One region of the Polymorphospora sp. NPDC051019 genome, then DNA from elsewhere that is predicted to be linked to it. Evidence: riboswitches for the same ligand, from Rfam matches in the RefSeq annotation. Region 1 holds a riboswitch; the other holds the start of a gene.
What was found. Region 1 has a riboswitch for cyclic di-AMP ahead of AB0M79_RS17805 (hypothetical protein). Riboswitches for the same ligand answer to the same signal wherever they lie in the genome.
Positions count from the first base shown of each region.

Region 2: it holds a riboswitch for cyclic di-AMP, as region 1 does, so the genes downstream of both, AB0M79_RS33115 (NlpC/P60 family protein) here and AB0M79_RS17805 (hypothetical protein) in region 1, are expected to answer to the same signal.

Region 1 covers NZ_JBFBCH010000009.1:52,709-58,599, reverse strand. Annotated here, with positions in the region: gene AB0M79_RS17815 (glycoside hydrolase family 19 protein) at 15-1,094, shown strand; gene AB0M79_RS17810 (hypothetical protein) at 1,161-1,604, opposite strand; cyclic di-AMP (ydaO/yuaA leader) riboswitch at 1,882-2,013, shown strand; gene AB0M79_RS17805 (hypothetical protein) at 2,018-3,055, shown strand; gene AB0M79_RS17800 (glycoside hydrolase family 65 protein) at 3,109-5,481, opposite strand; gene AB0M79_RS17795 (beta-phosphoglucomutase family hydrolase) at 5,552-5,891, opposite strand, start outside.
Region 2 covers NZ_JBFBCH010000030.1:26,976-32,866, reverse strand. Annotated here, with positions in the region: gene murQ (N-acetylmuramic acid 6-phosphate etherase) at 1-724, shown strand, start outside; gene AB0M79_RS33125 (sigma-70 family RNA polymerase sigma factor) at 1,202-2,203, shown strand; gene AB0M79_RS33120 (hypothetical protein) at 2,273-3,220, opposite strand; gene AB0M79_RS33115 (NlpC/P60 family protein) at 3,409-4,356, opposite strand; cyclic di-AMP (ydaO/yuaA leader) riboswitch at 4,408-4,547, opposite strand; gene AB0M79_RS33110 (DUF6232 family protein) at 5,049-5,735, shown strand; gene AB0M79_RS33105 (helix-turn-helix transcriptional regulator) at 5,803-5,891, opposite strand, start outside.

The sequences.
Region 1 (5,891 bases):
AGGAGAGTGATTAGGTGTCCAGAAAACGCACGATCGCGTCGCTGGCCGCACTCGCGGTCGCGGTCGCCCTGGCCGTCGTCGTACCGATGTCGTCCGCGTCCGCCGCGACCTGCGCGACCGCCTGGAACTCCTCGGCGGTCTACACCGGGGGCATGACCGCCTCCCACAACGGCCGTAACTGGCAGGCCAAGTGGTGGACGCAGGGCGAGGCGCCCAGCACCGGTGGCTCCGGCGTCTGGGCCGACCAGGGCACCTGCGGAGGCGGCACCCAGCCGCCGCCGGGCACCAACTGCAACCATCCCGCCTGGGTCGCCGGCCAGTGGTACCCGGCCGGCTCGATCGTCCGCTACACCAATGGCCAGTACTACCGGGCCAAGCACGAGAACCCGGGGTACGACCCGATCATCAGCACCTGGTACTGGGAGCCCTACTCCTGCAGCGGGCAGCCGCCCACCACCCCGCCGGGCGGCAACACTGGCTTCGTGGTCAGCCAGGCGCAGTTCAACCAGATGTTCCCGAGCCGGAACGGCTTCTACACCTACAGCGGGCTGACCGCCGCGCTGAGCGCGTACCCGGGCTTCGCCAAGACCGGTGACGAGACCACCCGGCGGCGCGAGGCGGCGGCCTTCCTGGCCAACGTCAACCACGAGACCGGCGGCCTGGTCCACATCGTCGAGCAGAACCAGGCCAACTACCCGCACTACTGCGACACCAGCCAGCCGTACGGCTGCCCGGCCGGCCAGGCCGCCTACTACGGCCGCGGCCCCGTGCAGTTGAGCTGGAACTTCAACTACAAGGCGGCCGGCGACGCGCTCGGCCTGCCGCTGCTCACCAACCCGTGGCTGGTGCAGAACGACGCGGCCGTGGCCTGGAAGACGGCGCTGTGGTACTGGAACACCCAGTCGGGTCCGGGCACGATGACCCCGCACCACGCGATGGTCAACGGGATCGGTTTCGGCGAGACGATCCGCAGCATCAACGGCGCGCTGGAGTGCAACGGCCGCAACCCGGCCACGGTGCAGAGTCGGGTGAACGCCTACCAGCGGTTCGTCCAGATCCTCGGCACCACGCCCGGCAACAACCTCTACTGCTGAGACCGCGCGGGCCGGCGGCGGACAGGTCCGCCGCCGGCCCGCGATCCGGTGGGTGCCGGGCTCCGGTCAGCGTCCGCCGCGTCCCGGCCCCGGCCCGAACCCGCCGCCCTTGCCCCCGAACACGCCGGCCTCGGCGCCCGCGATGATCGCGTCGGCCTGCTCCCGGGTCAGCTTGCCTTCCTCGACCGCCGCGTCGAGCCGCTCCTTGAGCTTCGCCTGCCGCTCCTGCTCGGCCCCGGTGCGCAGGTCACCCTGCACCTTCTCCAGCGCGGCGCTGACCTTCTCCACGTCGACGCCGAGTTCGGCGGCCAGCCCCTCGGCGAGCTGCCGGTTGTGCTCGGCCCGCCGTTCCTCGTGCTGCTCCGTCCGGGACGGCGCGCTGGAGGACGACGTCGACGGCGCGGGTGTCGGATCCTCGGCGAGGGCCACGGTCGGTACGGCCACCGCCAGAGCGAGCACCCCGGCCGCACCGAGGCCGACGAGTGCCGCCTTCCTGGGGACGATCTGCATGATCACTTTCCTCCGATTGGTAACGGTTGGACGGTTTACCGGGATTCACCATGAGTCGTGCCGCTGGGCGCCGGCCATGTGGAACCTGTCAGCAAGCTGGCAAGTCACCGCCCGGCAGCCGCCGGCGGCCGGCTCGACCGACCAGCAGACATCACCGAAAGTCGTTGTCCTGTAACGCATCCGCCCTGGTAGTGGCTCGGTGGTTCCGGAGCGACGGACCCGAACCATCCGGTAGGCTGGCCCGCGGTCTCCGCCCGGCGGCGCCCATCGGCGCCGGTGGTGACCGCCGCCCAATCGCCGCGAGGCGAGCCGGGGAACCAGGTGTCCCGGGGTGAATCCGCGCCAGCGGTAGGGATCCTTCCGTCCCGAACCCGTCAGCTAACCCGGTCGGCGGCAGATGGGAGGAACGGTAGATGACGTCATTCCAGCGTCGGCGGCAGTCGCTGCCCGTCACGCTCGTGACCGCCGTAGCCGTGCTCATCGGCTTGGCGGTCGCCCCCGGCACGGCACACGCCGAGCCAACTTCCGCACCGACGACGCCCGGCGACGAGGGTGAGAACCCGTTGCTGCGCGACGTGATGGAAGCCACCAGTCGTGGCTACGTCGAGGCGAAGACGGCGGTCGACAACTCACGCAAGCGCCAGCTGCAGCTCACCCTCGAACTACAGAAGGTCGAAAAGCAGATCGAGGTGCTCCAGCCCGAGATCGGCCAGGTGGCGGCCAACGCCTACCGGATGGGCCGTATCGGGCCGATGATGATGCTGCTCAACAGCGCGTCGCCCGAGGACTTCCTCGACCGCGCCGAGAGCCTCGACGCCCTCGCCCAGCACGACAACCGGAAGATGCGCGAACTCAACGCCGCGCTCGACCAGGCCAACCGGGCCAAGGCCGCGATCGACCAGGCCGTCACCGAGGAGCAGCAGCAACTCGAGGTCATGGCGAAGAAAAAGGCCGAGACCGAGAAGGCGCTCCGGCTGGCCGGCGGCGCCTCGACCGGCGGGTTCGTCAACGCGACCTCGCCGATCGCCGCGCAGGCCCCGCGCAACCGCGACGGATCGTGGCCGGCACAGTCGTGCAACCAGAACGACCCGACGACCTCGGGATGCATCACCGCGCGTACCCTGCACGCGCTCAAGGAGACCCAGAAGGCCGGGTTCAACTGGTACGTCTCCTGCTACCGCCCCGGTGGGCCGTACGAGCACCCCAAGGGACGCGCCTGCGACTTCTCTTCCCAGAAGAAGGGCTTCGGCGGCGTCGCGCAGGGTGAGAACAGGTTGTACGGCAACAACCTGGCCGCGTTCCTGGTCCGCAACGCCGACCGGCTCGGCATCCTCTACGTCATCTGGTTCAAACAGGTCTGGCTACCGGCGATCGGCTGGAAGTCGTACAGCGGCGCCTACGGCGACCCGAACACCGACCACACGAACCACGTGCACCTGTCCCTGCTGTAGGGACACTCACGCCGGAGCCGGGTCGCCTGCGCGACCCGGCTCCGGCGTATCCGTCACAGCTCGCCCAGCGCCGACCGGCGGGCCGGGGCACGCCCCGGCGGCTGGCGGGGCGGCGGCCCCGCCAGCGGAGCCGCCGGGATCGGCAGGGTCACCGGATCGTCACAGGTCACCGTGACCTCCTCACCGTGGTGCCGCAACTCCAGCCGGGTGTCGTCGTCGCCGTCCCGCAGCGCGTACGTCACCTCGTGCGGCCGCACGTCGACCCGCAACCGCCGGCCGTGCCACATCAACGAGAACTCCAGCCGGCCGATCCGGCTCGGCAGCCGGGGCGCGAACGACAACCGGCCGTCGTGGTCACGCATCCCGCCGAGCCCGGCCACCAGCGCGATCCACGCCCCCGCCAGCGACGCCACATGCACCCCGTCGCGGGTGTTCTGGTGGATGTCGTGCAGATCCATCAGGGCGGCCTCGCCCAGATAGTCGTGGGCGAGTTCGAGATGGCCCGTCTCGGCGGCCAGCACCGACTGGGTGCACGCCGACAGCGACGAGTCGCGAACCGTACGACGCTCGTAGTAGACGAAGTTGCGCGCCTTCTCCTCGGCGGTGAACGCGTCGCCGCGCAGGTGCATCGCCATCACCAGGTCGGCCTGCTTGACCACCTGCTTGCGGTAGAGGTCGAAGTACGGGTGGTTGAGCAGCAGCGGGTACTTGTCCGGCGGGGTCGCGGCGAAGTCCCACTCCTGGTAGCGGGTGAAGCCCTCCACCTGCGGGTGCACGCCCAGCTCCTCGTCGTACGGCACGTACATCGACCCGGCCGCGTCCCGCCACGCGGCGGTCTCCTCGTCGTCGACGCCGAGCCGCCACGCCTCCTCGCTGTGCCGCTGCACCGCCTCCGCGGCGGCCAGCAGGTTCCGCTGCGCCATCAGGTTCGTGTAGACGTTGTCGTCCTTCACCGCCGTGTACTCGTCCGGCCCGGTGACCCCGTCGATGTGGAACCGGCCGTGCCGGTCGTGGTGGCCCAGCGACCGCCACAACCGCGCCGTCTCCACCAGCAGCTCCAGGCCGATCTCGCGCTCGAACTCGGTGTCCCCGGTCGCCTGCACGTAGCGGCGGACGGCGTCGGCGATGTCGGCGCCGATGTGGAAGCCGGCGGTGCCCGCCGGCCAGTACGCCGAACACTCGTGGCCCCGGATCGTCCGCCACGGGAACGCCGCCCCGTGCAGGTCGAGGGTCCGGGCCCGGTCCCGGGCCAGGTCCAGGGTGGCGTGCCGCCAGCGCAGGGCGTGCGCCACCGCGGCCGGCTGGGTGTACGTCAGCACCGGCAGCACGAACGTCTCGGTGTCCCAGAAGACGTGGCCGTCGTAGCCCGGACCGGTCAGGCCCTTCGCGGCGATCGGCCGCGACTCGGCCCGCGCGCCGGCCTGCAACACGTGGAACAGCCCGAACCGCACCGCCTGCTGCACCTCGGGATCACCCTCGACCCGCACGTCGGACGCGTCCCAGAAGTCGTCGAGGTATTCGCGCTGCTCGCGGACCAGGCCCTCCCAACCGGAGTAGCGGGCCCCGGCCAGCGCACCGCCGACCTGGTCCCGCAGCGCGGGCCGGGACCGCCGGCTGGACCAGCCGTACGTCAGGTACTTGACCATCCGCAGCCGCTGGCCCGGACGGAGCGCCACCGCGACCGTCGTACGGGCCCAGTCCTCGTACGCCTCGGTGGTCACCTTGGTGCGTTCCGGCCCGTCGACCTCGTGCCCCATCGCGGCGGCCAGCCGCAGCCCGCTCCGCTTGGTCCGGTGGATCAGCAGGCCACCGTCCTCGTAGACCAGCCGCTCCTCGGCCTGCAACGGCGACTCCAGTACGGCGGCGACCCGCGGGTCCTTCGCCTGCGCCGGCAGTTCCTCGTTGGCGACCAGTTCGGACTGCACGATCAGCCGCACCGGTTCGTCGACCGGTTCGATCTCGTAGCAGATCGCCGCGACCGCCCGTTGGGTGAACGACACCAGCCGGGTGCTGCGGATCCGGACCTCGTCGCCGGCCGGTGAACGCCAGTGCACGTTGCGTTCCAGGGTGCCGGCGCGCAGGTCGAGCACCCGCTCGTGGGCGAGCAGTTCGCCGTAGCGGACGTCGAACGGTTCGTCGTCGACCAGCAGCCGGATCAGCTTGCCGTTCGTGATGTTGACGATCGTCTGGCCCGACTCGGGAAAACCGAACCCGGCCTCGGCGTACGGCAGCGGACGCAGCTCGTAGAAGGAGTTGAGGTAGCTGCCGGGCAGTCCGTGCGGCTCACCCTCGTCGAGGTTGCCGCGCAGCCCGACATGCCCGTTGGCCAGCGCGAACACCGACTCCGACTGGGCCAGGACGTCCAGGTCGAGGCCGGTCTCCCGCACGTGCCACGGCTCGACCGGATAGGCCCGCTCACGGATCATGACACCGCCTCGCTTCGCTCGCCGTCGTCATGATTGGTACTGAGCTTGTTGGTTCGCTCGCTGCGTTCGCTCATGACACCGCCTCGCTTCGCTCGCCGTCGTCATGATTGGTACTGAGCTTGTTGGTTCGCTCGCTGCGCTCGCTCACGGCCTCTTGCGCGGTGAGTAGTTCGGACAGGTCGGTGACGACGACGTCGGCGCCGTGGACGCGCAGCGCCTCGGCCTGGCCGGCCCGGTCGACGCCGACCACCAGGCCGAACCCGCCGGCCCGGCCGGCCTCGACCCCGGCGAGCGCGTCTTCGAAGACCGCGGCCCGGGCCGGTTCGACCCCCAGCATCCGGGCTGCGGCCAGGAAGGTGTCCGGGGCCGGTTTGCCGGGCAGTCCCTGTTCGCGTGCGACGATGCCGTCG
Region 2 (5,891 bases), on a different contig from region 1:
GCGGGCCGGGCACCGGGTGCACTACTTCGGCGCGGGCACCTCCGGCCGGCTCGGCGTGCTCGACGCCGCCGAGCTGTCGCCGACCTTCAATTCGCCGGACCACTGGTTCCGGGCCCACCTGGCCGGCGGCCCGGACGCGATGTGGCGGCCGGTGGAGGACGCCGAGGACGACGCCCCGGCCGGACACGCCGAGGCGCAGTCGGCCGTACGCGGCGGCGACCTGGTCGTCGGGCTCGCGGCGAGCGGCCGTACGCCGTACGTGCTGGGGGCGCTGCGGGCCGCCCGGGCACTCGGCGCGTCGACGGTACTGCTGTGCGCGAACCCCGGCGCCCCGGCCGCCGGTGAGGTCGACGTCTTCATCGGGATCGACACCGGACCGGAGGTCGTCACCGGCTCCACCCGGATGAAGGCCGCCACCGCCCAGAAACTGGTGCTCAACGCGTTCTCGACCGCCGTCATGGTGCGGCTCGGCCGGGTCTACTCCAACCTGATGATCGACATGGTGGCCACCAACGCCAAGCTCCGGGGCCGGATGATCTCCATCCTGATCGAGGCGACCGGCTGCACCGAGGACGTGGCGGAGCAGGCCCTCACCGAGGCCGACGGGGACCTGAAGGCCGCCCTGGTGTCGCTGGTGTCCGGCGCCGGCGTCGAGGATGCCCGGGCCGCCCTGGCTCGCTCCGCGCACCGGGTACGCGACGCCCTCGCCCTGCTCGCCTCCTGACCGATTCCCGACTGATTTCGGTCTGATTTCCGCCCCGGACGGCGTCCTGTCCGGCGCATGTCAACCCGCTGTTCTCTGCCGTCTGCGACGTTCGTCACGGCGGGAAGCGATGATCCTGCCCGATTGTTCCTTCCATGGCGGGGTACTCCAAAAGCGTGGTGAACCGGAAGCGGTAATCGAACGTGTAGCTGAGGTGACGAGGATCGCAGCCCTCCCGGTGACCAGGGTCGCAGCGCCGGCCAGTCGGTCGGTGTTGTCGTTGACCGGGGTCGCGAAGGTGGATCGCCATGCATGCGGAAGTGCCCGGCTCCGAATCGCCCTGAACGGCGACGCTGACAGCAAACGTCAATCGCGCTCTCAGCAAATCTTCAGGCGTTCGTGACACTTTCCAATGACGAGACGGAATCGCCGACACGTCTCATCTGTTGTGTAGGTGTCAGGACGACAGGGCACAGCAGAGGTTACGGGGGAGGGCTGATGAACGTGGAGACCAGAGGCAAGAGGGCAATCGGGGCAGACGAGGGGACCGTGGGCAACGTGGAGAAGAAGATGGTCATGCGGACCGACGAGGTTGCCGAAGAACGCGACCTGGTCGGCGTCTACCTGCACGAGATCTCCCGGACGCCGCTGCTCGACGCGGCCACCGAGGTCAACCTCTCCAAGTCGATCGAGGCCGGCCTCTACGCGGAGCACCTGCTCGAGACCGACCGGGTGCCGGACGGGGTCGACCGCGAGGAACTGGAGCGGCTCGTCGCCGACGGCGAGCGCGCCAAGGACCTGTTCATCCGGGCCAACCTCCGGCTGGTCGTGTCGATCGCCCGGCGCTACGTGCGGTCCGGCATGCCGATGCTCGACCTCATCCAGGAAGGCAACACCGGCCTGGTCCGCGCCGTCGAGAAGTTCGACTACGAGCGCGGCTTCAAGTTCTCCACCTACGCGACGTGGTGGATCCGCCAGGCGATCAGCCGGGCCATCGCCCAGCAGGAGCGCACCGTGCGCCTGCCGGTGCACCTGGTCGAGGACGTCAACCGGATGCGTAACGTCGCCCGGCAGCTCACCCGTGAGCTGGGATCCGACCCGGAGCCGGAGCAGATCGCGGCGGCGCTCGGCGTTCCGGTCGAGCGGGTCCACGAACTCGTCCGCTGGTCGCAGGACACCGTCTCGCTGGACACCCCGGTCGGTGACGACGGCGACACCAACCTCGGCGACCTGGTCGCCGACAGCGACGCCCCGTCGCCCGAGGAGGTCGTGCTGACCGCCCTGGAGCGCCAGCGCATCGAGGGCCTGCTCAACCACCTCGACGACCGGTCGGCCGGCATCATGCGGGCCAGGTACGGCCTGGAGGACGGCCGCGAGCACTCGCTCACCGAGGTGGCGTCGCGGTTCTCGCTCTCCCGGGAGCGGATCCGCCAGCTGGAGATCCAGGCGCTCGGCCGCCTGCGCGAGCTGGCCCGGGCCGAGGGCCTGCAAGCGGCGTAACAGATCCGGCCACCCCGTACGGTCAAGCGGCCGGCACTCCCCGCGGGGAGTGCCGGCCGCTTCGTGCGTTCAGCCCACCGCCGCCGGGGCGGGGTCGGGCAGCCAGCCCAGCCCGACCCGGGCCAGGTACGCCCACCAGCCGGTGTGGCGTCCGTAGCGGCCCCGGATCTCGGCGGCCGACGGCGGCGGATCACCGTAGACCGCCCGGGCGACCAGCTCGAACTGGGCCATCTCCAGCGGTGCGTCGTCGGGCCGGCCGAGCACCCGCAACAGCAGCGAATGAGCGGTGAACGGGCCGACGCCCGCGACGCCGAGCAGGGCCGCGCGGACCTCGTCGTAGGGGGCGGTGTGCAGCCACTCCTCGTCGAGGGCGGCGATCCCCTCGACGACGCCCCGCAGGCGCTCGGTGCGCTGCCGGTGGCCGGTGTAGCCGGTCAGCTCGTCGTCGGTCAGCCGGGCGATGGTCGCCAGCGAAGGGAACGCGGTGTAGGCGGTGCCGTCGAGCCGGACGGTCGTGCCCAGGTCGGCCATCAGGCGCCGTTTGCGGGCCGCGGCGAACCACTGCGTGCTGCGCTGGGTGAGCGTGAAGTAGACCGCGCCCTCGGCGAGTGACGCGAACCGGACCTGGTGCAGGCCGCGAAGCACCGGCAGCAGCGGGGCCATGGCCGGGTCGGTGTCGGCGGCGGCCAGCAGCGGCGCCGGATCGTCCGCCAGGCTGAACCAGCGGGCGACCAGCCGCTCGACGGCGCACAGGTCGGCCGGCGCCAGCGGGATGTCGGCGAAGACGGTCAGGGTGACACCGGGCGGGCCGGCGGCCGCGGCGACCTCGACCACGACCGCCCGGTCGGGACGGCCGGCGGGAGCGGGGAGCAGCAACGCCTTGCGGACCGCGTCGCCGGTGCGGCGATGGTCGCCGGCGCCCGGGCCGAAGCCGTCGAGGGCACGCAGGCTCAGGTCGAACGAGAACGGGGGCAGAGCAGGCAGAACGGTCCGATGGACCGCGGGGAGGTCTGTCATGCCGGCCAGCATGGGGCGGTCCTACGACAATCGCCGTTCAAGATCGCCGTTTCGGCGCCGAATGTGCAGTCGACTGCGTTATCGGCGCCGAAACGGCGATCTTGCGGTGTTCGCGATCCGGTCACCGGACCGCCCGACGGTCCCCGCGTGCGACTGGCACGGCGGGGCCGCCGGGCGGCAGGAGTGGTCTAGCGCACCCGGCCGTAGCCGTACGGGGGCATCATGTCGACGCTGGAGATCTTGACGCTCTCGCCGAAGGTCGGTGCGTGGATCACCTTGCCGCTGCCGACGAAGATGCCCACGTGGCCGAGGTTGCTGTAGAAGACCAGGTCACCCGGCTGGAGCGCGCTCCGGCTGATCTTCGCCACCCGGTCCCACTGCATGGCCGCGTTGTGGGGCAGCGACTTGCCGGCCGCCCGCCACGCCGCCAGCGTCAGACCCGAGCAGTCGTAGCCGTTCGGGCCGGAGGCCGCCCACACGTACGGCTTGCCGATCGCGCCGTACGCGAACCGGACCGCGACACCGGCCTGCCCGGAGACCGCCGGGATGCTGCCGGTGTAGGAGCTGCCCGGGTTGGTGGCCGCGCCGTACGCCCGCTCCCGCATCTCGTACAGCTTCTTGAGGTCGGCCTCGATCTTCTTCTTGCCGGCCTGGAGTTCCTTGGCCTGGGCGGTCTCGCGGGCCAGGGTGGCGTCGAGCCGTGCCTGCTCGTCCAGGTATTCGCGCTGGGTCGCGGTGAACCCGCTCACCTGCGACTGGCGTTCGCGGGCGAGCTGTTCCAGGGTGCCCAGGCGGTCGACGAGCGACCCGTTCTCGCTCGCGGTGAGGATCGCCTGGATGGTGTCCAGGCCGCCCGACTTGTAGGCCCGGGCGGCGATCGTGCCGACCTCGACCTCGGTCTGGGCCAACTGCTCCTGCAGCGGTCCGAGCTTGGCCTCCACCGCGGTCTTGGCCGCCTTGGTTGCCTTGATCTCCTCGTTGAGTTTGTTGTAGGACTCGACGACCTTCTCCAGCTCGGTCGACGACTTGTTGATCCGCTGCGTCAGCTCGCTGACCGACGGTTCGGCGGCGGCACCCGTGGCGGGTACGACGAGGCCGATGGTGATGCCGGTCAGGACGACGGCGCGCAGCAGCATCCGGGCGGGCGACAATACAGGCAGAGCCTTTCTTCCCCGGGTCACGCCCGATCGACGTGATCCAGCCGCCTACCGGGTTAGCTGACGGATTCGGGCGGGAAGATCGCCCTACCACGAAACGTGGATTCACCCCTTGGTGCCGGTGGGTTCCCGGTTCACCGGTCCGGTCGACTGCGCAGCGTGATCGGATGTCGACAATGGATGACCGGTGATTCGGCGGCGCCGGGCCGGCGCCTCCCGAGGGGGTTGGCTGACGACCGGACCAGCGGCTCCAACCTAGTCGTGGTCCGGATCAACCGAAAGAGGGCGGCTGCGTGATGTGGAGCGAAGTTGCCTGGTCGGGGCGCGATGTGCTTACTGTCCGTTGTTGTCGCTGTGCGCTGCGTCGATTGCCGGCTCGATCGGGATCGCGGATGGACCGCGCGGCGGACGCTGCGATCAAAAGTCGATCTTGCCAAGATTGATTGTTGTTTGAGGCTATTTGTCGCTCTTGGCGGTATCAATCGGATCAAATGTGTGCAATGTGGTGGCTATGGGTGTCCAGGGGGCCACCTGCCGCCTGTAAAAGTGCCAGGTTGCACATTGCCCCCCTTCTCTTTTGGCGCGCGGGTCCACACAATGGTGTTAGGCCGTAAAGGTTTCGCGGAACCGGCGCCGCAACGAGAAGGCGATCGGCACCTGACTGCCATCAGATGCCGATCTTTCGAACCGCATGTGGATCTTTCGGGACACGTGCCGACCTCAGAACACTGGCGATTTCGATCTACGTCGATTTTGATCTACGTCGCTCTCGATCTGCGTCGCCGACCCGCGTCACGAGCCCTTGGAGGCATCTCGTGAATGCTACCCGCCAACCCACCCGCCCAACAGAGGCCATGTCCGGAAAGCCCGAATGGGTAACCCGCCGGACACCTGCCACGATCTACCGCCAGCCCGGTCTCTACATCACGACGGAGTGGTTCGTGATCGGCAAACGGCGCTACCCGATCTGGGAGTTGACCAACCTGCGGACCGGGCGTGGCCGACGGGATCCACTCATCGTCCGGTCGATGCTGGTCACCGCGGCGGTGGTCGCCGGAATCGGAGTCACCCTCGGCTTCGTCCGCGAACTCCACACCATCAGCCCCGCCACCTACCTGGCCCTCGGCGCCGCCGCCATGGTGCCCATGCTGACCGCCGCCGTCGGATACCGGCTGCGGCCCAGGCCGTACGAGCTGTGGGCCGACATCCGCGGCCGGGCCGTCATGGTCTTCAGCACCGACCAGGAACGGGTGTACGGACAGGTCTCCCGGGCGTTGCTCCGGGCCAAGGAAGCCGCCCGGTACGGCGGCATCGCCGACCCGCTGGCCGCCGCCGGCCAGTGGCCGACCGTACGCTGACCGCACCACGACGCGGACGGATCCCTGCCGGATCCGTCCGCGTCCGCGTGTCCGGCCCACCCCGGGCTCAGCCGAGGTCGTCGGCGATCCGCGCGATGCGCGCGAGCGACGCCGCCGGCTCCAGCGACATGCCCTGGAGGGTCCGGAAGGCAGCCA